One region of the Rouxiella sp. WC2420 genome, then DNA from elsewhere that is predicted to be linked to it. Evidence: predicted binding sites of a transcription regulator. Region 1 holds the regulator's gene; each other region holds the start of a gene.
What was found. Region 1 encodes PhoB, which activates phosphate uptake and scavenging genes when phosphate is short. Its sites were predicted from a motif close to CTGTCATAAAACTGNCNNAT; they were not measured.

Region 1 (7,801 bases):
CTGTTCAGATTCTTGCAGCCAGTTTTGCAGCGCCTCGCTGTCTTGCAAGGTGAAACCTAATGAAAGCTGTCCACAGGCCTGTTGCCACTGTTCGAGATATCCCGCTTGCTGTTTTTGATCTTGTTGCAGCGCAGTTTGCAGCCGTTGTTGCTGTTCTTTTAATCCTTCGGTACGAGTCCGTAACTGTGTGCCATTGGTATGCAACTTTTCAGTTTCTTCACGCATGTGCTGCACCCGCAGCGCGGTCTCGGACGGACTGACGGCCTGATAGGATTCGATAGCCGGATGTGTCGTCGAACCGCACAGCGGGCAAGGCTGACCGGTTTGCAGGCGAGAGCGTTCTGCTTCAAGACTGACAATCAGCTGCTCCTGCGCCAGCAGTTTTTCGACATCGTTCAGATGCTGTTTTTGCTGCTTGTACTTTTCACGCGTCTGGTTAAGATTTTTTTCAGCCTCGAGCAGCTCTCCCTCGCGTGCGTCAAATTCCAGATGCTGCTGGCTAATCCGCTGGGATACTTGCTGAAACAGCGGCTGAAGGGTGGAGAGTTGCTGGCGAACGGGGCGCAGTCCGACCAGTTCCGAATGTTGACTGCGTAAAGCGGTCTGCGGCGACTGTGCTTCCAGCGCGCTTTGCTGCTGCGTTTGGCTATTCAACTGTGCAACAAGTTCGGCCTCTTTAGCCTGAAATTGCTGATTTCTTTGCGCCGAGGCAGTTTGCTCGCTAGCCAATTTTTGTAGCTCTTCAGCCAATTCCCGCTGCTGGTTTTGCTGTTTAAGATGCCTTTGCCGATCGTCGCTCAGCTTTTCCTGCAAATGATGGATTTTGCTGTCCAGCGGCTGGACTTGCTCCTCGATTAGCTTCTCTAGCCGCAGTTGTTCGGCGGCCTGTTGCTGCTGATGATGCAGCGCTTTTTCCAGAGCCTCATTTAAAGGGGTTTTGGAATGTTGCAACTGTTGCTGCTGCTCACCGAGCTGCGTTAGCTGCCGCTGTAAATCAGCCTGCTGCTGTTGATAGCGCTGGCGATCTTTTAACAACGGGCGAAGCTTTTCCGCCGGTTCGCTGCGCGCCAGCTGCTTTAATTGCGGCTCGGCCTGTTGCGCCTGACTTTCGGCATCGACAAGCTGTTGTTGGTATTGTTGCTGTTTTTGCTGAATGTTTTTCCACTGTTGCAGCCAGTTTAGACCTTGCTGTTGTTCCACTGTTTGCTGGCTGAGCGTGGTTTCCTGCAATCCCAGCTGAGTTAATTCTTGTTCGAGCAGTTGGCGTTGTTCCTCGCTGAGTAATTCAATACCGGCGGCGCGCTGGTGCAGCAGATCGAGGTCGATCTTCGCCTGTTTATGACGATCGAATACCTGTGCAGACAGTCGTCCATAAATCTCGGTGCCGGTCAGCTCTTCCAGCAGTTCGGCTCGTTCGTTGGCCCTGGCGTTAAGGAAGGCGGCAAACTGCCCCTGAGAGAGCATCATCGATTTGGTAAAACGGCCAAAATCCAGCCCCGTCAGCTCGGCAATCGCCGGAAGCTTATCGCGTACTTTGTCGGCGAGAATTTTGCCGTCGGCCAGTTGTGCCAGCTCGACCTTTGGTGCCTGCAAATTACCGGTTGGCGAGTTACCCGCCCGGCGCTGGCTCCAGAAGGCGCGATAGCCTACGCCCTTAACCTCAAACTCGACCTCGGCCAGCGATTCTGCGGTATGGCGGGTCATCAATTCGTTCTGGCTCGGAGACACATCCAGGCGCGGCGTTTGGTGATACAGCGCCAGGCAAATTGCGTCGAGTAGGGTGGTTTTACCGGCCCCGGTTGCGCCAGTAATAGCAAAAAGTCCATTACTGGCGAAGGGTTCGGCGGTGAAATCAATTTTCCATTCACCTTCCAGTGAATTGATATTTTTTAATCGTAATGACAGGATCTTCACTGGCTGGTTTCTCCGGCAGAATGGCCGTTTTCGACCTGTTCCAGCACCTGCGAGAACAGGGTGCGTATCCGCTGCTGGCGGCCCTCTTCAGGGGTATTTTCCTGCGCCAGTCGGCGTTCAAACACTTCGCTGACGCTAAGCTCTTTCAACGTTTCTTTCTCTTGCTGTAACAGACCGCTCAGACGCTGCTCTTTACTGCGCCGAAGTAGCACGACCTCCACCGGCAACGGATCGGTAAGCTGCTGGATACGCCGTTGGATATCGCTGAGATAATCCTGCGTCGCGACTTCAATATCGAGCCAAACCGGCAGCGTTTCCTGATTTTTTTCATAGGACTGCAGCTGTTTTTCAATCTCGGCCAGTGTGCCCTTAATGATTTCCATCGGCTGAGAGCGCGGGATCGCCAATGTTTCAATACTGTTAAGTTGATCGGCGGTGTAATCCAGCAGATAAACGCTTTTTTCATTGCTGGCTTCGTCAAAACTCAGGGGGATTGGCGAGCCGCTGTAGCGAATATGCTCGGTCCTGGCGATTTTCTGCGCTTTGTGAATGTGCCCCAACGCCACGTAATCTACCGGCGGGAAGGCCTGAGCGGGGAAGGCGTCTAAGGTACCGATATAAATGTCTCGCACCGAGTCGGAAGTGGTTACACCGACAGTGGTCAGATGGCCGGTAGCGATAATCGGCACCGCCACGCCGAGATGCTGGCGATGATCGCAGGCTGCCTGATAAAGCGCTGAATAATGTCCGGCGATAGCTTCTTGTAATGCAAGCTGTTTTTCGCTACCGGATTGCCCTGCCTGACTAGCCAGCAGATCGCGCGGGCGTAAAAACGGGATTGCACAAAGTATTGCCCCCGGCTGACCCTCGCGGTTTTTCAGGGTAATCACCTGGCGAGAAATATCCTCACCGACAGTCGCGATCACCTGAGTATTGAGGCAGGAAAGCAGCTCGCGAGATTCGTTCAGCGTAGCGACTGAGTCATGGTTTCCCGCCAGCACAATCAGCTGGCAGCCTGTCTGCTGTAAGTTCACCACAAAGCGGTTATACAGTTCGCGCGCATAGCTTGGCGGCGAGCCGGTATCGAAAATATCCCCCGCGACAATCACCGCATCGACCTGATGCTGTTCAACCTGTCCGATTAGCCAGTCAAGAAAAGCCTGATGTTCAGGCGCACGGCTTTTGGTAAAAAAGTACTGGCCGAGATGCCAGTCAGAGGTGTGAATCAGTCGCATGGGGGTCTCGCGGTGGCTGTAACAGGCGGCAAGTATAAACGCCCACGACCTTCTCTGTCCCCGAAAAATCATAACCATGTCATGTGCCTGAACTTAATATGACGGCTTGGCTACACTTAATTACACTCGAAATTGTTTTTCATAAATCTGTCACAAAACTGACGCATAATGGCGCCCGAAATCAAAATTAAGTTCGCTAACTTATTTGGCAGGCTATCAAAATGGCTAGACGCATATTAGTTGTGGAAGATGAAGCACCGATCCGTGAAATGGTTTGTTTTGTGCTTGAGCAAAATGGTTATCAAGCCATTGAGGCTGAAGATTTCGATTCGGCGGTCAATCGTTTGATTGAACCTTACCCGGAATTAATTTTACTCGATTGGATGTTGCCCGGTGGATCCGGAATTCAGTTTATTAAACATCTAAAACGCGAAGCGCTGACCCGCGATATTCCGGTGATGATGCTGACCGCCCGTGGCGAAGAAGAAGACCGCGTTCGCGGGCTGGAAGTTGGCGCGGATGACTATATTACCAAGCCGTTTTCGCCTAAAGAGTTAGTGGCGCGCATTAAAGCAGTTATGCGTCGTATCTCACCAATGGCGGTCGAAGAAGTTATTGATATGAAAGGGTTAAGCTTGGATCCATCCTCGCACCGTGTGATGGCCAACGAGCTTGCGCTGGACATGGGGCCTACCGAATTCAAGCTTCTACACTTCTTTATGACCCATTCCGAGCGCGTTTACAGCCGTGAACAGTTGCTCAATAACGTCTGGGGCACTAACGTATACGTCGAGGATCGTACAGTGGATGTACATATCCGCCGCCTGCGCAAAGCACTGGAAACCAGCGGTCATGACCGTATGATCCAAACGGTGCGTGGAACGGGTTATAGATTCTCAACCCGCTATTAATTAATACCTCAGCTATTTCACGTTGCACCTTTACGGGCATCGTGAAATATATTGGGTATGAATTGATGATGTTATATCTTTCACTCACAGCGGAGATACTGTGTGCTAGAACGATTATCGTGGAGTCGGCTGGCCGGCGAATTATTTATGTTTTGCTGTCCGGCGCTGATATTAGCCATTTTTATTGGCTATTTGCCCTGGTTATTGCTGGCTTCTTTAGTGGCGGCTCTGGGCTGGAATTATTTTAATCAGCTTAAACTTTCACACTGGCTGTGGCTTGACCGAAGTATTACTCCTCCCAGCGGATTATGGAGCTGGGAACCGCTATTTTATGGCCTTAATCAGATGCAGATGCGTAACCGGCGCAGAAGGCGCGAACTGGCGCTGCTGATTAAACGCTTCCGCAGCGGAGCTGAATCCCTCCCTGACGCCGTGGTACTGACGACGGAAGAAGGCAATATCTTCTGGTGCAACGGCCTGGCACAGGAACTGCTTGGTTTCCGCTGGCCGGAAGACAACGGCCAACACCTGTTTAACCTGCTGCGTTATCCCGAACTACGCGTCTGGATCCAGAGCCGCGACTTTACCCGTCCGCTTAACTTGCACCTTAATAACAATCACTACGTTGAATTTCGAGTCATGCCGTATTCGGAAGGGCAGCTATTGATTGTGGCGCGTGATGTCACCCAGATGCGCCAGCTGGAAGGCGCTCGTCGAAACTTCTTTGCCAATGTCAGCCATGAACTGCGCACACCGCTGACAGTGTTGCAAGGGTATCTTGAGATGATGGACGACGAGGCGCTGAAGGAGCCGTTCCGCAGTAAAGCGCTGGATACTATGCAGGAACAGACGCGGCGCATGGACGGGCTGGTTAAACAGTTGCTGACTTTATCGCGTATCGAGGCGGCAACCAACATTGATTTGCAGGAGAAAGTCGACATGCCAGGAATGTTGGGCATGCTGGAGCGCGAGGTGCAGACGCTAAGCAATGGTCGCCATGAAATTGTATTCAAAATCAATGAACAGCTTAAAGTTTATGGCAACGACGAGCAGCTGCGCAGTGCGGTTTCGAATCTAGTGTATAACTCGGTCAATCACACGCCAGCGGGCACGCGCATTGAAGTTAGCTGGCAGCAGACCGCGCAGGGCGCACAGTTTCAGGTCAGCGATAACGGCCCGGGCATTGCACCACAGCATATTCCCCGGCTGACCGAGCGTTTCTATCGTGTAGACAAGGCGCGTTCACGGCAGACCGGTGGCAGCGGGCTGGGGCTGGCTATCGTCAAACATGCGCTCAGTCATCATCATTCAAAGTTGGATATAGAAAGCGAAGTCGGGGTAGGGACGCGGTTTCTATTCACATTGCCTTATCGACTGATTGTCGATGCTCCTCAATTGCCTCACCATCACCGCGTTAAGCATTAAATCTTCACGATAAACGGATCAGCGATGGTCCGTTTTAATCTTATTTAATCAGTTCACACTTTGGGCAACGTGAAATTGTGACGCCCGATCATGAATTTATTTCATGTGATGTGAGAATTCCTCGTTTGGTGATGAACACTATTCATGGCAGCATAGATTTAAAGCCGTTTAGACATCCAGATGTCTAATGTAACTTCTCGGTATTATTAACATTGTTAACTAATCTCCGGGATGTCGTGCTACCCATTAATCAATGTCACGGCGACAGGTTCGTCGGGGCTTTTGCCAGGAGTTCATAATGTCAGTATCAAACCCAATTTATCGCGCCGAAGTCGTTGGTAGCTTTTTGCGTCCAGAAGCGCTAAAGCAAGCACGTCAGCAGTTTAAAGCCGGTGAAATCGATGCTCAGCAGCTGCGTGCGGTTGAAGACAGCGAAATTCGCCGCGTGGTTGAGCAGCAGCGCGAAGCCGGTTTGCAAGTGGTCACTGATGGTGAATTCCGCCGCGCGTGGTGGCACTTTGACTTCTTCGAGGGTCTGCAGGGCGTTGAAGGTTATGATGCAGAGCAGGGCATTCAGTTCAACGGCGTGCAGACCAAATCTCGCAGTATCAAAGTGGTTGATAAGATTGCCTTTGGCGATCACCCGATGATTGAACATTTCAGCTTTCTGAAAAGCATCAGTGGCGATGCGGTAGCTAAAATGACTATCCCTAGCCCAAGCGTGATGCACTTCCGTTTCAACCGTGATGCGGTTAAAGGCGTGTATCCAAATCAGGAAGACTTTTTCAACGATTTAGCTCAAGTTTACCGCGACGCTATCCAGGCGTTTTACGCCGCCGGTTGTCGTTACCTGCAACTGGATGACACCGTTTGGGCGTACCTGTGCTCAGAAGACCAGAAAAAGCAGATCATTGCCCGTGGCGATAATCCGGAAGAGCTGGCGAAAACCTACGCTCGGGTGCTGAATCAGGCTATCGAAGGCAAGCCGGAAGACCTAATCATCGGTCTGCACGTGTGCCGCGGTAACTTCCGTTCAACCTGGATTTCAGAAGGCGGCTACGAGCCTGTGGCAGAGATCCTGTTCGGTACTGTAAATATCGACCGTTTCTTCCTGGAATATGACAACCAGCGTGCCGGCGGTTTCGAGCCACTGCGCTTCATCAAGCCCGGCCAGCAGCAGGCAGTTCTGGGCCTGATTACCACTAAAACCGGCGATCTTGAATTGGCAAAAGACGTGGAGGCGCGACTCGCCGAAGCGGCTGAGTTCTTGAATATCAACCAGATCTGCCTAAGCCCGCAGTGTGGTTTTGCGTCCACCGAAGAAGGCAATAGTCTCAGCGACAAGCAGCAGTGGGACAAACTCAAGTTAGTTGTCGATCTGGCTGAACGCATTTGGTAAAAGCTTGATCTTTCGGGCTACAGCGACGTTCGCCTCCCTCGCTCACCCCAGTCACTTACCTGTGTAAGCTCCTGGGGATGAACTCGGTTGCTGCCTTGCTCTAACTCGAAATCTCTTCGCTTTGGTAAAAGCTTGATTTTTCGAGCTATAGCGGCGTTCGCCTCCCTCGTTCACCCCAGTCACTTACCTGTGTAAGCTCCTGGGGATGAACTCGGTTGCTGCCTTGCTCTAACTCGAAATCTCTGCGCTTTGGCAACAGTTTGATCTTTGATGCTATAGCGGCGTTCGCCTCCCTCGTTCACCCCAGTCACTTACCTGTGTAAGCTCCTGGGGATGAACTCGCTTGCTGCCTTGCTCTAATTCGAAATCTCTGCGCTTTTGGTGTTGAGAATGAAAATATTCCAAACCTGAGTGACTTATTTCTAAAAGTCGCTCGGGTTTTTGTTTTTAAGCATCTTCAAATCTGACTATCAGATTTATAAGAGACTCAAGCTCTTTGTGCATTTAATAGTGCTGCAAGATCATTAATTTAGCGCTTACAAAGCTGACTGTTGCTATTTAGTTAAAAATAACCCGCATTTTTGTGCGTGAAACGTCCATTTCACGGCAGTTTCACGCACTTTTCATTTAATTAAAGCGCAAAGTTGGCATTGATTGCTCAAATATCATACGTATCATGTGGTGATTTTTTAGCTAAATCCAGTGAATTTTACTGCTCAGCGTTTCAAATCCAGTTTAAGATTCTGCTTTTAGGATCGAGACTTGCCTTCATGCACTATAAAAGCGTACCTTAACGCCGCTGCACTCGCATTCCCCCTGCATAAAAAAGTCATTTTCATATCGTCAGGCAACTTCCTCAAGTTTATGCCGAGTGCCAGCAGCGGACACTTTTATTCATTTTGCACAGGCATCACGAC
Region 2 (7,801 bases), 790 kb from region 1:
CAGACGGTTCGCATGTGGGCACGCGTTCTGCCGTGGCAAGGCCCCAGCGAAGCCGAGGTAACGGCACGAATTATCGCCACTACCGTTGAAAAGGTTGCAGCGACCCGCCCTCTGCTGCCCGGTGTAGAACACGCTTTGAAACTCTGTCAGTCCCAGGGTTTGAAAATTGGTATCGCCTCGGCATCGCCGCTGCACATGATTAATCAGGTGCTGGATATGTTTAATCTTCAATCGTATTTCGAGACGCGACAATCGGCAGAATATCTGGCTTACAGCAAGCCACATCCAGAAGTTTATTTGCTGGCCGCTGCTGAATTAGGTATTGATCCACTGGATTGCGTCACTCTGGAAGATTCCTTTAACGGCATGATCGCGACCAAAGCGGCACGAATGCGCTCGATTGTCGTTCCTGACAAGCAACATGCCGCGGACCCGCGCTGGGCGCTGGCCGATGCAAAGCTTTCATCATTAGAACAACTGACGTCAGCGCATTTGGGCTTGTAGGTTTTGAAAACCGTATTTCTATCATGGCGGCCTCTTGAGTCCGCTATTTTTTTGACCTGCATCACAAACTTAAGAATCGCAACCAATAAAAATAAAACATCATTTCATTTTTATTGAATTCACATACCAATACTTCTATGCTTCTCTCATCGACGAAATCAAGCAGTGGTTACTGCTGCGATTAATTCCCCATTGGTTACGATGAAGAGGTTCCGCTATGCAAGTCCGCCAAAGTATTCACAGCGATCACGCCAAACAGCTCGATACCGCAGGATTACGCCGCGAGTTTTTGATCGAGAAAATCTTTGAGAAAGATGCTTACACCCTGACTTACAGTCATATTGACCGCATTATCATCGGCGGTGTAATGCCGGTTCAAAAGGCCGTGACGGTCGGAGATGAAGTCGGTAAACAACTCGGCGTTAGCTACTTCCTTGAACGTCGTGAACTGGGAGTGATCAATATTGGCGGACCCGGACTTATAAAGGTCGACGGAAAAACCTATGAAATTGGCAACCAAGAGGCGCTGTATGTAGGCAAAGGTGCCCGACAGGTTGAGTTCAGCAGCATTGATGCGGCACGCCCGGCCAAGTTCTATTACAACAGTGCGCCTGCACACACTCGTTTCCCGGACAAGAAAATAACGCTGGCAGAAGCTTCGCCTCAAACTCTGGGCGACGCCAGTACCAGCAATCGCCGCACTATCAATAAATTTATCGTTCCCGATGTACTCGAAACTTGCCAGTTAACCATGGGGCTAACCAAGCTCGAGGAAGGCAGCCTGTGGAACACTATGCCTTGCCACACCCACGATCGCCGCATGGAAGTATATTTCTATTTTGATATGGATGACGATACCGCCGTGTTCCACATGATGGGGCAGCCACAGGAAACGCGTCATTTGCTGGTCCACAACGAACAGGCGGTGATTTCTCCAAGCTGGTCGATTCACTCGGGCGTAGGCACCAAGCGTTACACCTTTATCTGGGGCATGGTTGGCGAAAATCAGGTGTTTGATGATATGGACCACGTTGCCGTTAACGCGCTCAGATAAACCTTTTATTAAGCAACGTCAGACAGGATACCGCTATGGTGCTGAACAGCTTTGATCTTCAGGGAAAGGTGGCGATCGTCACCGGCTGCAATACTGGGCTAGGACAAGCCATGGCAATCGGTCTAGCGCAGGCCGGTTGTGACATAGTCGGAGTGAATCGCTCACAACCCATTGAAACTATGGATAAAATACATGCTCTGGGCCGTAGATTTCTTGATTTACGAGCCGATCTGACCAGTATAGAAGCCATACCGCGCCTGCTTGAGACCGCGATCGGTGAGATGGGGCAAATAAATATTCTGGTCAATAACGCTGGAATTATTCGCCGCGAAGATGCGTTGAATTTTTCGGAGCAAGACTGGGATGACGTGATGAACGTCAACAGCAAGACGCTGTTTTTTATGGCTCAGGCCGTTGCTCGACAGTTTATCAAGCAAGGCAGTGGTGGAAAAATCATTAACATCGCCTCAATGCTGTCTTTCCAGGGCGGGATCCGCGTACCCTCTTATACTGCTTCGAAAAGCGCGGTGATGGGTATTACCCGCCTGCTGGCCAATGAATGGGCCAAGCATAAAATCAATGTGAATGCGATTGCGCCCGGTTATATGGTCACCAACAACACCGAGCAACTGCGCGCCGATGAGGATCGTAGCCAGGCTATTCTGGACCGTATTCCGGCCGGGCGCTGGGGCGAACAGCAGGATATCATGGGGCCTGTGGTGTTTCTGGCCTCGGCAGCCTCCGACTATGTCAATGGCTACACTCTAGCCGTTGATGGCGGCTGGCTGGCCAGATAGTGACAAAACGTCACATTACACTGTCACAACGCAACTATTTTTACCTTAGTTATCAATTAATTGACAAATAGTTACAGGGTAACACCTTCCGCAGAAAATCGCTTTCATCTATACTGGATAAAATAACAGTTATTCAGTTCGGATGCATTATGACTGCGGAAGGTCATCTCATTTTTTCCATTGCTTGCGCAGTGTTCGCCAAAAAGGCCCAGCTATCGCCAGAGCTTGCTCATGGTGACTGGTGGCATATTATCCCGGCTTCGCTGCTGACCTCACTACTTCCGGATATCGATCATCCTAAATCTCTGTTAGGGCAACGGCTGCGATGGATTTCACAACCCATAGCACGCATGTTTGGTCATCGTGGATTTACTCACAGTCTTTTGGCAGTTGCCGCCGGAGTGTTTCTGCTTAAAACGCGTCTTCCCCACGACTGGGTAATTCCGATTGATGCACTGCACGGGATGGTGATCGGCTATTTAAGCCATATTTTGGCTGACATGCTCACACCGGCCGGCGTTCCGCTGCTGTGGCCCTGCCGATGGCGCTTTCGTCTACCATTGATTAGCAGCCAAAAAGGCAACCAGCTGGAACGAATGTTTTGTCTGATTATGGTTGGACTGACGCTGTTTTGGCCTAACTGGTCGCCCATCATTGATGCAATCAACCCGCATGGCCTAAGTTTTATTTTGAAGTATTTAACTTAAATTGAAGAATTTAAATTAAGTCCGCCAAAAATTCCGGCCAAGTTTATGGACACGCTTATTAATCCCGTTTGGACTAAATTAAAAAGCATGCAACCTCCATCAGTGATAGTCGCGGTAATCGACAAGAACAGCTGTTTTCGCAGCCGGGATTCATGCATAGCCTGAATTTCCGCAGTAGAGCCTGTCCAATAAAACTTCTCCAATACATTGTGCCTACCAATCAATTGGTTGCATATAACCAAAAGAAATAATGAATTCTTTTTGGTTATAATGTTGCACCTTTGCAGTCTGCTATTCTACGCCCATCGTTACATCCTGAAATGTTGCTCTTTGCGCGGCATCATCAAAACATTTTTCATAAGTTTTCTCTGGAGCTTTGGGTATGAATCTTCCGCTGGTATTAAACGTGGTGGTTTTTGTTGCCCTCCTTTTGCTGTTGGCTAAATCAAGCCGTTCGCAATGGAGTTTGGCAAAGAAGGTTCTCGTAGGCCTGTTGGTCGGCGTAGTCTTCGGTCTGGCATTACAGCTAATCTATGGTCCCGACAGCGCTGTTTTGAAGAACTCTATCCCGTGGTTCAATATTGTTGGTAACGGCTATGTCCAGCTATTGCAAATGATTGTGATGCCGCTGGTGTTTGTGTCAATTCTTAGCGCCGTTGCTCGTCTGCATAATGCGTCTTCATTGGGTAAAATCAGTTTCCTGACGATTGGTACACTGCTGTTTACCACGCTGATTGCCGCTTTAGTGGGTGTATTCGTGACCAAACTGTTCGGCCTGACGGCTGAAGGACTGGTACAAGGCACCCAGGAAACCGCGCGTCTGGCGGCTCTGCAAACCAACTACGTGGGCAAAGTTGCCGATTTGACCGTACCGCAAATGGTGCTGTCATTTATTCCGAAAAATCCGTTTGCAGATTTGACCGGCGCAAGCCCGACGTCGATCATTAGCGTGGTGATTTTCTCTGCTTTTGTGGGCGTAGCGGCGCTGCAGCTGGTGAAGGATGACGCCGAAAAAGGACCTAAAGTTCTGGCCTTTATCGAGATTATGCAATCTTGGGTGATGAAGCTGGTACGCCTGGTCATGAAGTTAACCCCTTACGGCGTGATGGCGCTGATGACCAAAGTGGTTGCTGGTTCGAATATCCACGACATCATCAAGCTGGGCAGTTTCGTTGTGGCGTCATACCTCGGACTGGCGATTATGTTTGCGGTTCACGCCCTGCTGCTGTCGTTTACCGGTGTGAATCCTGCCAAGTTCTTCCGCAAGGTTTGGCCGGTGTTGTCTTTTGCCTTCACCAGCCGTTCCAGCGCGGCCACTATCCCGCTAAGCGTAGAAGCGCAAACTCGTCGTTTAGGTATTCCTGAATCAATCGCAAGTTTCGCGGCTTCGTTTGGCGCCACCATCGGCCAAAACGGCTGTGCCGGTCTTTATCCGACCATGCTGGCGGTAATGGTTGCTCCTACCGTGGGCATCAATCCGTTTGAGCCAATGTGGATTGCAACGCTGGTTGGCATTGTCACTCTTAGCTCTGCTGGCGTGGCAGGCGTAGGCGGCGGTGCAACCTTTGCTGCGCTGATTGTTCTGCCCGCCATGGGTCTACCGGTTACGCTGGTCGCGTTGCTGATTTCCATCGAACCCTTGATCGACATGGGGCGCACCGCGCTAAACGTTAGCGGTTCAATGACCGCTGGCACTATTACCAGTCAACTGCTTAAACTCACCGATAAAAAAGTGATGGATGAAGAAGAGCACGCCGAACTGGCACACCGCTAATATCATCCCCGGAAATGCAAAAAAGGCGAAGCTGATGGGCTTCGCCTTTCTTTATATATCAAGCTGAAAGTCAGAACGGGTACTGATGAAAGCCCATCTGTTCGGAAATATTACGCGCGGCAGTGTGCAGCATCGCTACATAATCTTTCTTACTTTCTTCAGAAAAACGAATAGTAGGGAAAGAAATACTCAGCCCGGCAATCACTACGCCAAAACGGTCAAAAACCGGAACGGCGATACAGCGCAATCCTTGCTCTTGCTCTTCAATATCCTCGCCATAACCTTGCTCGCGGACTTTCTCCAACACTTTGACCAGGCTCGGCGCATCGGCAATAGTATTATCGGTGCTGCGTGTGAACTGAATCCCGGCTAACAGTGCCTCAACATCATTATGTTCACCCCATGCCAGCAGGACCTTGCCAATTGCAGTGCTGTGCAATGGATTACGGCGACCAATGCGCGAATGCATGCGCAGGTTATACATCGAGTCAATTTTATGGATGTAAACAATGCCGTCTTCGTCCAACGCGCCAAGGTGAATGGTCTCGCGCGTTAAACGCGAAATCTCACGCATCTGAATATCGGCGCTGCGGATCAGATCGACGTTTTGCAACGCCTTGGCACCCAGCTCAAACAGTTTCAGCGTCAGGGTATACTTCTCTGACTCCCCTTCCTGATCGACATAACCTAATGACTTCATCGTCTGCAGGAAACGATAAACAGTGCTTTTCGACATCATTACGCGCTGCGAAAGCTCGGTGATGCCTATCTCGCGCTCGTCGCCCAAAGCCTGCAAAATACCAAACACTTTCAACACCGATGAGACAGAATCGGGCTGCTTATCAAGGTCTGCGATAGCCATAGTTTTACCTGTCATGAGATTGTTTTATGCATTATTTCATAAATAATGGGCAGATACTTTTTTTGTTTCATAAAAAATGGAACAGCATTTCTATGAGAATGAACCATGCAAAAGGGGTTTGTGATAAAAATGTTAACTCCTGTTACAATTAATTAAGTTGTTACACGCCGCCGCGCTTCAGACGCAGACTAGTTAGCGTGATAATATTACCCACTCTTATAAGCACAATGCTGACAATCAAACATGACAACCACGGTTATTGACGGACTTCCTATACCTCAACGCTATGGGGCAATCCTTACTATTGCATTGGGGATCACTGTTTCGGTGCTCGACGGGGCCATTGCAAATGTGGCGCTTCCCACGATTGCACAAGATCTTCACGCTAGCCCTGCTTCCTCGATTTGGATAGTCAACGCCTACCAATTGGCGATTACCATTTCGCTGCTTTCGCTTTCATCACTGGGCGAGATATTCGGTTATCGCCGTATCTATATGATTGGGCTGGTGCTATTTAGTTTTACCTCTTTGGCCTGCGCGATGTCTGACTCACTGATGACGCTAACGGTGGCGAGGGTATTACAGGGGTTTGGTGCGGCTTGTATCATGAGCGTCAATGTAGCGCTGGTGAGAATCATTTATCCACAACGCTTTCTCGGACGCGGAATGGGCATCAACGCGCTGATTGTGGCCGTGTCTTCTGCTGCCGGCCCTACTGTCGCCGCGGCTATCCTTTCTTTCGCCAACTGGCCATGGCTGTTCGCAATCAACCTGCCAATCGGCCTGATTGCCTTTTGTATGGGCCTGAAGTTTTTGCCGGGCAATAGTTCGAAAGCCATTGGCCGCAAATTCGATTTTATCAGCAGCATGATGAATGCCCTGACTTTCGGGCTGTTAATCAGCGCAATAAGTGGCTATGCACAAGGCCTTGATCACCGGCTGATCCTTGGCGAGGTGGTTGCCTTGGTAGTTATCGGCTGGTTCTTTATTCGTCGTCAGCTAACCAAAAGCTCGCCGCTGCTGCCGGTCGACTTGCTGCGTATTCCGATTTTCACTATGTCTATCTGCACCTCAATGTGTTCTTTTGCAGCGCAAATGCTGGCATTCGTTTCGCTGCCATTCTTTTTGCAAAACACTCTGGGGCTAGACGCGGTTTCCACGGGTCTCTTGCTGACGCCATGGCCGCTGGCGACCATGGTGATGGCACCTATTTCCGGGCGTTTAGTTGAGCGTTTCCATCCGGGAATTCTGGGCGGCGTAGGACTGGTCGTTTTCTCAATCGGCCTGTATTCTCTGGCCTTGCTGCCTGAACACCCTTCTCATCTGAATATTATCTGGCGGATGATAGTGTGCGGAGCGGGCTTTGGCCTGTTTCAGTCGCCTAATAACCACACCATTGTTTCTTCTGCCCCGCGCAGCCGCAGCGGCGGTGCCAGCGGGATGCTTGGTACTGCCAGACTGTTGGGACAAACTACCGGTGCAGCCATGGTTGCGCTGATGTTTAACCTGTTTAGCGCCAGCGGGACACACGCCTCGCTAATCCTGGCCGGTACGTTGGCGTTGGCCGGTGCGGTTGTCAGCATGCTGCGGATGACACAAAAACTGGTCGAACAGCAAAAAGCTTAATTTTCGTTTGATAGTCAGCAGCAAAAAGGCCCGGCAATCAATGCCGGGCCTTTGTAATTTTAAACAGCGATTATTTAATGTATTCCCCACTACGCAGTGCTTCAATGCGTTTATCAAGCGGCGGGTGTGACATAAACAGTTCGCTAAAGGTTTTAGATTTACCGTTAATGCACAGGGCCATCATACTGCCCGCTTCCTGCGGTTCATGACTGGTTTTCAGTCGTTGCAACGCGGCGATCATCTTCTCGCGTCCGACCAACTTGGCAGAACCGGCATCAGCGTAAAACTCGCGATGACGAGAGAACCACATAGTGATGATACTGGCAACAATACCGAACACCAGTTCAAGCACCATTGAAACTGCAAAATAAACCAGCGGATTACCGTTGCTGTTGTTTTCGCCTTCACGATCGCCAGACATAAAACCGGCGGCGATCTGCGCGAGAATACGTGAAATAAAGATCACAAAGGTGTTCA
Region 3 (7,801 bases), 1.2 Mb from region 1:
AAAACTACGGCGTTGATGAGATGAATGCCTGGGATCTGCCTTTCTACGCGGAAAAACAGAAACAGCATCTGTTCTCAATCAACGACGAGCAGCTGCGCCCTTACTTCCCTGAAAACCGTGCCTTGTCTGGCCTGTTTGAAGTCGTCAAACGCATCTATGGCATCACCGCCAAAGAGCGTAAAGACGTTGATACCTGGCATAAAGACGTGCGTTTCTTCGACCTGTTTGACGACAGCGGCGAACTGCGCGGCAGCTTCTATCTCGACCTTTATGCCCGTGAACACAAGCGCGGCGGGGCGTGGATGAATGACTACATCGGTAGCCTGCGTCGCACCGACGGTAAGCTGCAACATCCGGTGGCGTACCTGACCTGTAACTTTACTCGCCCGGTTGGCAACAATCCGGCGCTGTTTACTCATAATGAAGTTACCACGCTGTTCCATGAGTTTGGTCACGGCCTGCATCATATGCTGACCAAAGTCGAAACCTCTGGCGTTGCGGGGATCAGCGGTGTGCCTTGGGATGCGGTTGAGCTGCCAAGTCAATTTATGGAAAACTGGTGCTGGGAGCCAGACGCGCTGGCGTTTATTTCCGGTCACTTTGAGACGGGCGAGCCTCTGCCGCAAGAGATGCTCGAGAAAATGCTGGCGGCTAAAAACTATCAGGCGGCGCTGTTTATTCTGCGTCAGTTGGAGTTTGGCCTGTTTGATTTCCGTATGCATGCCGAATACGATCCTGCCAAAGGCGCTCGTATTCTCGAGACTCTCGCCGAGATTAAAAAACAGGTTGCCGTGGTGCCGTCTCCAAGCTGGGGCCGCTTCCCACATGCCTTTAGCCACATCTTTGCTGGTGGTTATGCGGCAGGTTATTACAGTTATCTGTGGGCCGAAGTATTGTCTGCGGACGCCTATTCACGCTTTGAAGAGGAAGGTATTTTCAATCGCGAAACCGGCCAATCGTTCCTGGATAACATTTTGACTCGCGGCGGTTCTGAAGAACCAATGGAGTTGTTTAAACGCTTCCGTGGTCGTGAACCACAGCTGGATGCTATGCTTCGTCATTATGATATTAAAGAGCAGAGCCTCGAAGGATAACAAACTCCCGTGAGTGTGTTTTTAGCATGTGAAGAAGGCGCCGATGAAGGCGCCTTATCTATTCTGGCCGAGCGCTGGAAGCTGGTTTCAAATCCCGATGCCCTGATGGCTCTGGTATTGACGCCGGAAAGACTCGAATTGCGTAAGCGCGATGAACCCAAGCTGGGCGCGATATTCGTCGATTTTGTTGGCGGCACCATGGGCCATCGTCGTCGTTTTGGCGGCGGCCGTGGTGAAGCGGTGGCAAAGGCGGTCGGTATCAAGGGCAGTTATTTGCCGGATGTAGTCGATGCCACGGCCGGACTGGGGCGCGATGCTTTTGTGCTGGCCGCGCTGGGCTGTCGGGTAAGAATGATTGAACGTAATCCGGTGGTTGCGGCTTTGCTTGACGATGGTTTGGCACGAGGTTATCACGATGCGGAAATCGGCCCCTGGTTACAGGAGCGTATGACACTGCTGCACGGCTCAAGTCTTACCGCGCTCAGCGAGATTTCACCGCGCCCGCAGGTGGTTTATCTGGACCCGATGTATCCTCACCGGCAGAAAAGTGCGCTGGTGAAGAAGGAAATGCGAGTATTTCAAGGGTTGGTAGGGGCTGATGAAGATGCTGACGGGCTGCTCGAACCCGCCCGTCGACTGGCAACCAAACGCATTGTGGTTAAACGGCCAGACTACGCGCCGCCAATGGCTGATATTCCCGCGCAGGCTGCTGTCACCACTAAAAGCCACCGTTTTGATATCTATACGCCGCTTTAAGCCTTGCTGCTTTACCCAATAACATGACGGGCTGGCCTTGTGTCAGCCATGAATCAAATATTTCCTGCTGGCGCGATGTCAGCGGGGTATCTGACCAAATCAGGTAATGCTCCATTCCAAAAGCCGACAAATTCGGTTCACTGATTTCACAGCGCACAATCTCGACATTCAAGCCTTCACCGGAAAGCCGTAACGATTCCAGCCACAATTCAAGCGGATCATCGATTTGCATCGGCAGGAGTAAAACCTGCGCGCGCGCTTTTTTGCGTAAAGTGCGCATGATGAAGGTCGCGTACTCCACGATAATGCTGTCCAGCATGCCTCTTTGCTGCAACAGCAGCATTTGCTTGCGGGTGGAAAGAAATGCGCGGATCGGGCGCAAAACCTGATTTACCAGACAACCCAGCGGATATTCGCGGCCAAAACGCCAGATAAGACGCCGCAGCTTAAGCCATTCCCCTTCACCGAGGCAGTGTAAAATTTCTGCCTGAAGTGCATGCCAGCTGCTGTTTTGGCGTAAAACGGTTTCCGAAAATGCACCTTGTGAAACCGGTAGGCTCAGCTGATGGCGGATCTTGGCGATCGGGGTTCCGGCACTGATCTTTCTTACGATCGCATGCAGTCTGGTGAGATCGCCTTCGCTATACCAGCGAGCTCCCTGTTCATCATGATAGGGTTTTATTAGCCCATAGCGTTGCCAGGTTCTGAGTGTGACGGGTAATACTCCGCAAAGTTGGGCGGTAGTTTCAATGTTGTAATGGCGTGGTAAGGGATGGGGATGATTCTTATGAGGTATGCGCGTTTCCATAGGCTAACAAATTCCATTTGCTCACAAAGGATTCACTAGCTATAAGTCAAATTTATAGGTTTGTATAGCGGGTTTTAAGTTAAGGTAAATTTAATGAGTCGAAATTTGAGCTAAATCATTTTATGATGTAATAAGCTGATACGAGGCGGATAAATAGTATCCCGCCTCGTTTGAGACCGATGCTTTTATTCTGCCGCTTCTTCAGGATCGCGCAGCGGAACAATTAGCATATCGATATGTACGGTATTAATTAGCTGGCGCGCCGATGACATAAGTTTGCTCCAGAAATCCTGATGATGACCACACAGCACTAAGTCGACGTCGTATTGCTTAATGGCGTCCACCAGTACCTGTGCTAAATCACCACTGCCGCTTAACGTTTCGGCGATCGGATAACCTGCATTACTTGATAGCTCGCTTAACGCATTGTGAGTCTCTTCGGAAATGCGTTTTTGCATATCACCGAGGTTTACGTCGATCAGCCCGGTATAAAGGTCTGAATAATTAACATCGACGTGGATAAGAGACACTTTGGCATTGTATGGACGTGCGAGGGAGACTGCTTTCTCTACCAGCACTTTACTCTCTGGGGAAAGGTCTACCGCAATAAGAATATGTTTATAAGCCATAAGAAACTCCTTCCATAAGTCATTAAACGTTTGTTCGGATTATGTGTGTGCCATCCTGACACTGCCGCATAAAGTAATCATCACATAAACTATTGTAATCATAACAACAGGCTGAAAACCTTGCATACCTCAAGTATAGCGCTAAAAACACGATCAGAATGTCTTCATTAATCAGCATAATGTTTTAAATCACGTTGTTTGCAGAGAATTTCATTGAGAAAAATGATTTTTTTGCTCCCCGATTTTTATTTCATTTCCTACACTCAATAATAAGCGGGAGTGCAATATTTCGTCTCTTCACGCAAGTGATGCAAACGCTGAGGTGGCTAGCCCGGAAAGGGTCTGGGGGGCGGGCAAACAATTGCCCTGGGTATCAAGCAAAAAGCAGAGAGTTACGGCGGAAAGCACTCAGCCTGGTTTCGCTGAGTTTGATGCCGCCTTAAGGGGGAACCATGATCAGTCCCATTGCGCTATTTTGGGCTTTATGTGTGGTATGTGTTGTGAATATGCTGCGTTACTACTCTTCTCTGCGTGCCTTGCTGGTGGTATTACGCGGATGCGATCCGCTGCTTTATCAATATGTCGACGGCGGAGGATTCTTTACAGCACACGGACAGCCGAGCAAGCAAATACGCCTGGTGCGTTATATTTACGCTCAGCGCTATGTTGATCACCACGACCCCGAATTTATCCGTCGCTGTGAAAGGGTACGAGGTCAGTTTGTACTCACCACGGGATTATGCGGATTAATTCTGATCAGCATGCTGGCAATGCTAATTTGGTACTAATTTCAGGCGGGTTTTTTGAGAGACATACCAAATTGATTAAATGGAAAAAAATAAGGCGGCGCATTCTCATGCACCGCCTTTTTTACTGCTTGGTTTACACTCTTGCCGCCTTGCGACAGCACTGATGGCCGCGTAAAACTTTTATTTAGATCAGTTTAAGTGCCAGCCAGTAAAGCCCACCGGATAACAAGATTGATACCGGCAAAGTGAGTAACCACGCCAGCGCAATATTCTTGATAGTTTTGCTCTGCACGCCACCGCCATCTACGATCATGGTTCCTGCGACCGCAGAAGACAGAACGTGGGTGGTAGAAACAGGCATTCCGGTATAGCTGGCGACACCAATCGACACCGCAGCAGTCACCTGAGCAGATAAACCCTGCCCATAGGTCATTCCTTTTTTACCAATCTTCTCACCGATGGTGGTCGCAACGCGTTTCCAGCCAATCATGGTTCCCAGCGCCAGCGCCAGCGCTACGGCAACGATAATCCAGATAGGCGCGTATTCAACGGTTTCCAGCAGGTCGCCGTGTAAGTCGTTGAGGAAATGCTTATCTGCTGGGCTGGTATCGCTCAGCTTGGCGGTCTTGTCGGCAGTGTCGGCAATACACATCAGCATACGACGCATCTGGCTACGCTGTTCTGGCGCCAGGTCAGCGTAACTTTGCAGGTTAGTCATCATCGCCTGAGAGCGAGTAATCGCTTCCATCGCCAGGCTGTCGTTGCAATGGAACTCAACGGTAGCATGGTCGCTGGTGGCAGCTGGAGCAGGCACCAAAGGTGTCAACGCCACGACTTCCGGCAAAGCCTTGTTGTGTTGCTGATAATACTGTTGCAGGTGCGTCACGGCATCACGAGTACGAGTGATGTCATAACCGGTGGCATTCATATTAAGTACGAATCCAGCGGGTGCAACGCCTATTAAAACCAGCATAATCAGACCAATGCCTTTCTGACCATCGTTCGCACCGTGGGAGAAACTTACCCCGATAGCAGAAACGATTAAGCCGATGCGCGTCCAGAATGGCGGCTTTTTCTTGCCGTCTTTCTTCTCGCGTTCAGCCGGAGTCAGGTGCATACGCCTGCGCTTTTTACTTCCACTCCAGTAGCGGCGGAGCAGGAAAATCAAGCTTCCGGCCATAATCATCCCCACCAGTGGCGAGATAATCAGTGACAGGAAAATGCTAATCATTTTAGGAATGTTTAGGGCATCAATAACTGAACTGTGAGTCAAAAGCGCGTTGGTCAGACCTACGCCGATAATGGCTCCGATGAGCGTGTGAGAGCTGGACGCCGGAAGGCCGAAATACCAGGTTCCAAGGTTCCAGATAATCGCCGCCAACAGCATTGAAAATACCATGGCGAGACCATGTGCGGACCCCACGTTCAATAGCAAATCAGTAGGCAGCAGGTGAACGATGGAATAAGCCACGCTCAAGCCGCCAAGCATGACGCCAAAGAAGTTGAATGCGCCAGCCATCAAAACGGCAAGTTGAGAACGCATGGCGCGCGTATAAATTACAGTCGCCACTGCGTTGGCCGTGTCGTGGAAGCCGTTAATGGCTTCGTAAAACAGAACAAACAGTAACGCGAGTATCAATAACAGGCCGGTATGGAAATCCAACCCGGCGAATAAATGCAGCATAATTGTTACGCCAGTTTGTGGACATGAACGCCGCGCATTATCTGCGAGAACAGGGGGGGTGGAAAAGGAAAATATGACATTTTTTTGACTAAACCTAGACGCAGAATCAATGATATGCAAAGAGCTTGTGAAAAAACAGTTGATTTAGAAGGATTTTTTACCAAGAAATATTTTCTTACAGGCCAAGAATAGTCTTAGGTCTTCTGGATTATCGACGCGTCACAGCTTACAATCTGCCGCGCAATAAGCTGAGTTGAACGCTTTTTGCCCACTGCCAGAGATTTTTTTTACCCCGTATGCGCTATTCAGAGAGGTTTTTGTGGAACAGTACGATGTTGTAGTCATTGGTGCCGGTGCGGCAGGAATGTTTTGCGCAGCACAAGCGGGCCAGGGTGGCTGCAAAGTATTGTTGCTGGATAATGGCAAAAAGCTGGGACGCAAGATCCTGATGTCCGGCGGCGGTCGTTGTAATTTCACTAACCTCTATACCGAACCCGCGGCTTACCTGTCTGAAAATCCGCATTTCTGTAAATCCGCACTGGCGCGTTACACCCAGTGGGATTTCATCGATCTGGTCAATCGTTACGGCATTGCCTGGCATGAAAAAACGCTGGGCCAGCTATTTTGCGACGACTCGGCCCAACAGATCGTGGCCCTGCTTGAGCAGGAATGCCAGAAAGGTAAGGTGACTTTTCGCCTGCGTAGTGAGATTAGCTCAGTGGACAAGGTTGAGTCCGGCTTTGCGCTGACAGTGAATGGTCAAGAAGTAAGCACTCGCTCACTTGTTGTAGCCAGCGGTGGACTTTCCATGCCGGGATTAGGGGCTTCACCTTTTGGCTATCGACTGGCTGAGCAATTCGGGCTTAAAGTTCTGCCAACCCGCGCCGGTCTGGTGCCATTTACTCTGCACAAGCCGTTGCTAGAACATCTGCAGACGCTTTCCGGCGTTTCGGTGCCTGCTGTAATGACAGCGCAGGACGGCACAGTATTCCGTGAAAATATCCTCTTCACCCATCGAGGGCTGTCCGGGCCAGCCGTTTTGCAGCTATCAAGTTACTGGCAACCTGGCGAGTTTGTGAGCGTTAACTTACTTCCTACGCTAGTATTGGCGGACTTCCTGAATCAGCAGCGTCAGGATCATCCGAATCAGAGCCTGAAAAATACTCTTTCGTTGCATTTGCCTAAACGGCTGGTGGAATGTCTGCAAACGCTGGATCAAATCCCTGACGTCACACTGAAGCAGCTTAATCTGCCACAGCAGGCAGCTTTGATTGAGCAATTGCAGAACTGGCAGGTGCAGCCGAACGGGACCGAAGGCTATCGTACCGCCGAAGTCACTATGGGCGGCGTCGACACCCGCGCGCTATCGTCGAAAACCATGGCGGCCAACGGCGTGCCCGGATTGTACTTTATCGGCGAAGTCGTCGACGTCACTGGCTGGCTCGGCGGCTATAACTTCCAATGGGCCTGGAGCTCAGCCTGGGCCTGTGCACAGGATTTAGTAAAGGTATTTGGAGAATAGTTGAGAGCCGATCAAATATTCACCAGGCTCTCAAGGGGAATGACGAATTGCTTATGCAAATTCCTAATCGTCGTAAAAGTTTGATTGCTGTTGCTTCGTCATTCCAGGCTTTAAAAGATTGTTCGGCATCAGACTTATTATTCCAGCAAGCTTTCAAGACTACGATGGATACCGGCAATTTAATTTATTGGCAACCGGTCAAGAATGGCCTGTGCGGTATTTACATCAGTGACCAGAGAATTAATCATCCCCGAACGAACCGCGCCAATAATTCCGGCCGCTTTCTCCGGCGTTGCCGCCACGCCGATGGTCAGCGGCGTGCGGCGCAGCTGTTCAACAGAGGCGGCAATCATGCTTTCTTCTCCTTGCCAATGCAGAATTTCGCCTGACTCAGTGATGTAATGGCGTAATACGTCGCCATTGGCGTGGCTCAGCGCCTGCTCACTCGGCGTTGCGGTGCTGCTTTCGCTAGGTCTTGGCTCGTGAGTCAGGCCGATGCCGACAATCGCCACATCCAGCCTGTCCCAAAGAGAAATAATTTCCTGCACGCTTGGGTCAC

Region 2: the regulator PhoB is predicted to act here: its motif matches at 5,707-5,726, upstream of kdgR (DNA-binding transcriptional regulator KdgR).
Region 3: the regulator PhoB is predicted to act here: its motif matches at 5,792-5,811, upstream of pitA (inorganic phosphate transporter PitA).

Annotation. Positions count from the first base shown of each region.
Region 1 covers NZ_CP165628.1:4,264,562-4,272,362, reverse strand. Annotated here, with positions in the region: gene sbcC (exonuclease subunit SbcC) at 1-1,914, opposite strand, end outside; gene sbcD (exonuclease subunit SbcD) at 1,911-3,149, opposite strand; gene phoB (phosphate response regulator transcription factor PhoB) at 3,371-4,060, shown strand; gene phoR (phosphate regulon sensor histidine kinase PhoR) at 4,163-5,485, shown strand; gene AB3G37_RS19775 (cobalamin-independent methionine synthase II family protein) at 5,784-6,884, shown strand.
Region 2 covers NZ_CP165628.1:3,476,812-3,484,612, forward strand. Annotated here, with positions in the region: gene hxpB (hexitol phosphatase HxpB) at 1-504, shown strand, start outside; gene kduI (5-dehydro-4-deoxy-D-glucuronate isomerase) at 722-1,558, shown strand; gene kduD (2-dehydro-3-deoxy-D-gluconate 5-dehydrogenase KduD) at 1,594-2,355, shown strand; gene AB3G37_RS16065 (metal-dependent hydrolase) at 2,505-3,062, shown strand; gene AB3G37_RS16070 (L-cystine transporter) at 3,445-4,836, shown strand; gene kdgR (DNA-binding transcriptional regulator KdgR) at 4,907-5,698, opposite strand; gene AB3G37_RS16080 (MFS transporter) at 5,942-7,324, shown strand; gene htpX (protease HtpX) at 7,395-7,801, opposite strand, start outside.
Region 3 covers NZ_CP165628.1:221,908-229,708, forward strand. Annotated here, with positions in the region: gene prlC (oligopeptidase A) at 1-1,094, shown strand, start outside; gene rsmJ (16S rRNA (guanine(1516)-N(2))-methyltransferase RsmJ) at 1,104-1,850, shown strand; gene AB3G37_RS01045 (MerR family transcriptional regulator) at 1,813-2,658, opposite strand; gene uspA (universal stress protein UspA) at 2,844-3,287, opposite strand; gene uspB (universal stress protein UspB) at 3,740-4,075, shown strand; gene pitA (inorganic phosphate transporter PitA) at 4,221-5,720, opposite strand; gene AB3G37_RS01065 (NAD(P)/FAD-dependent oxidoreductase) at 6,040-7,242, shown strand; gene AB3G37_RS01070 (sugar-binding transcriptional regulator) at 7,422-7,801, opposite strand, start outside.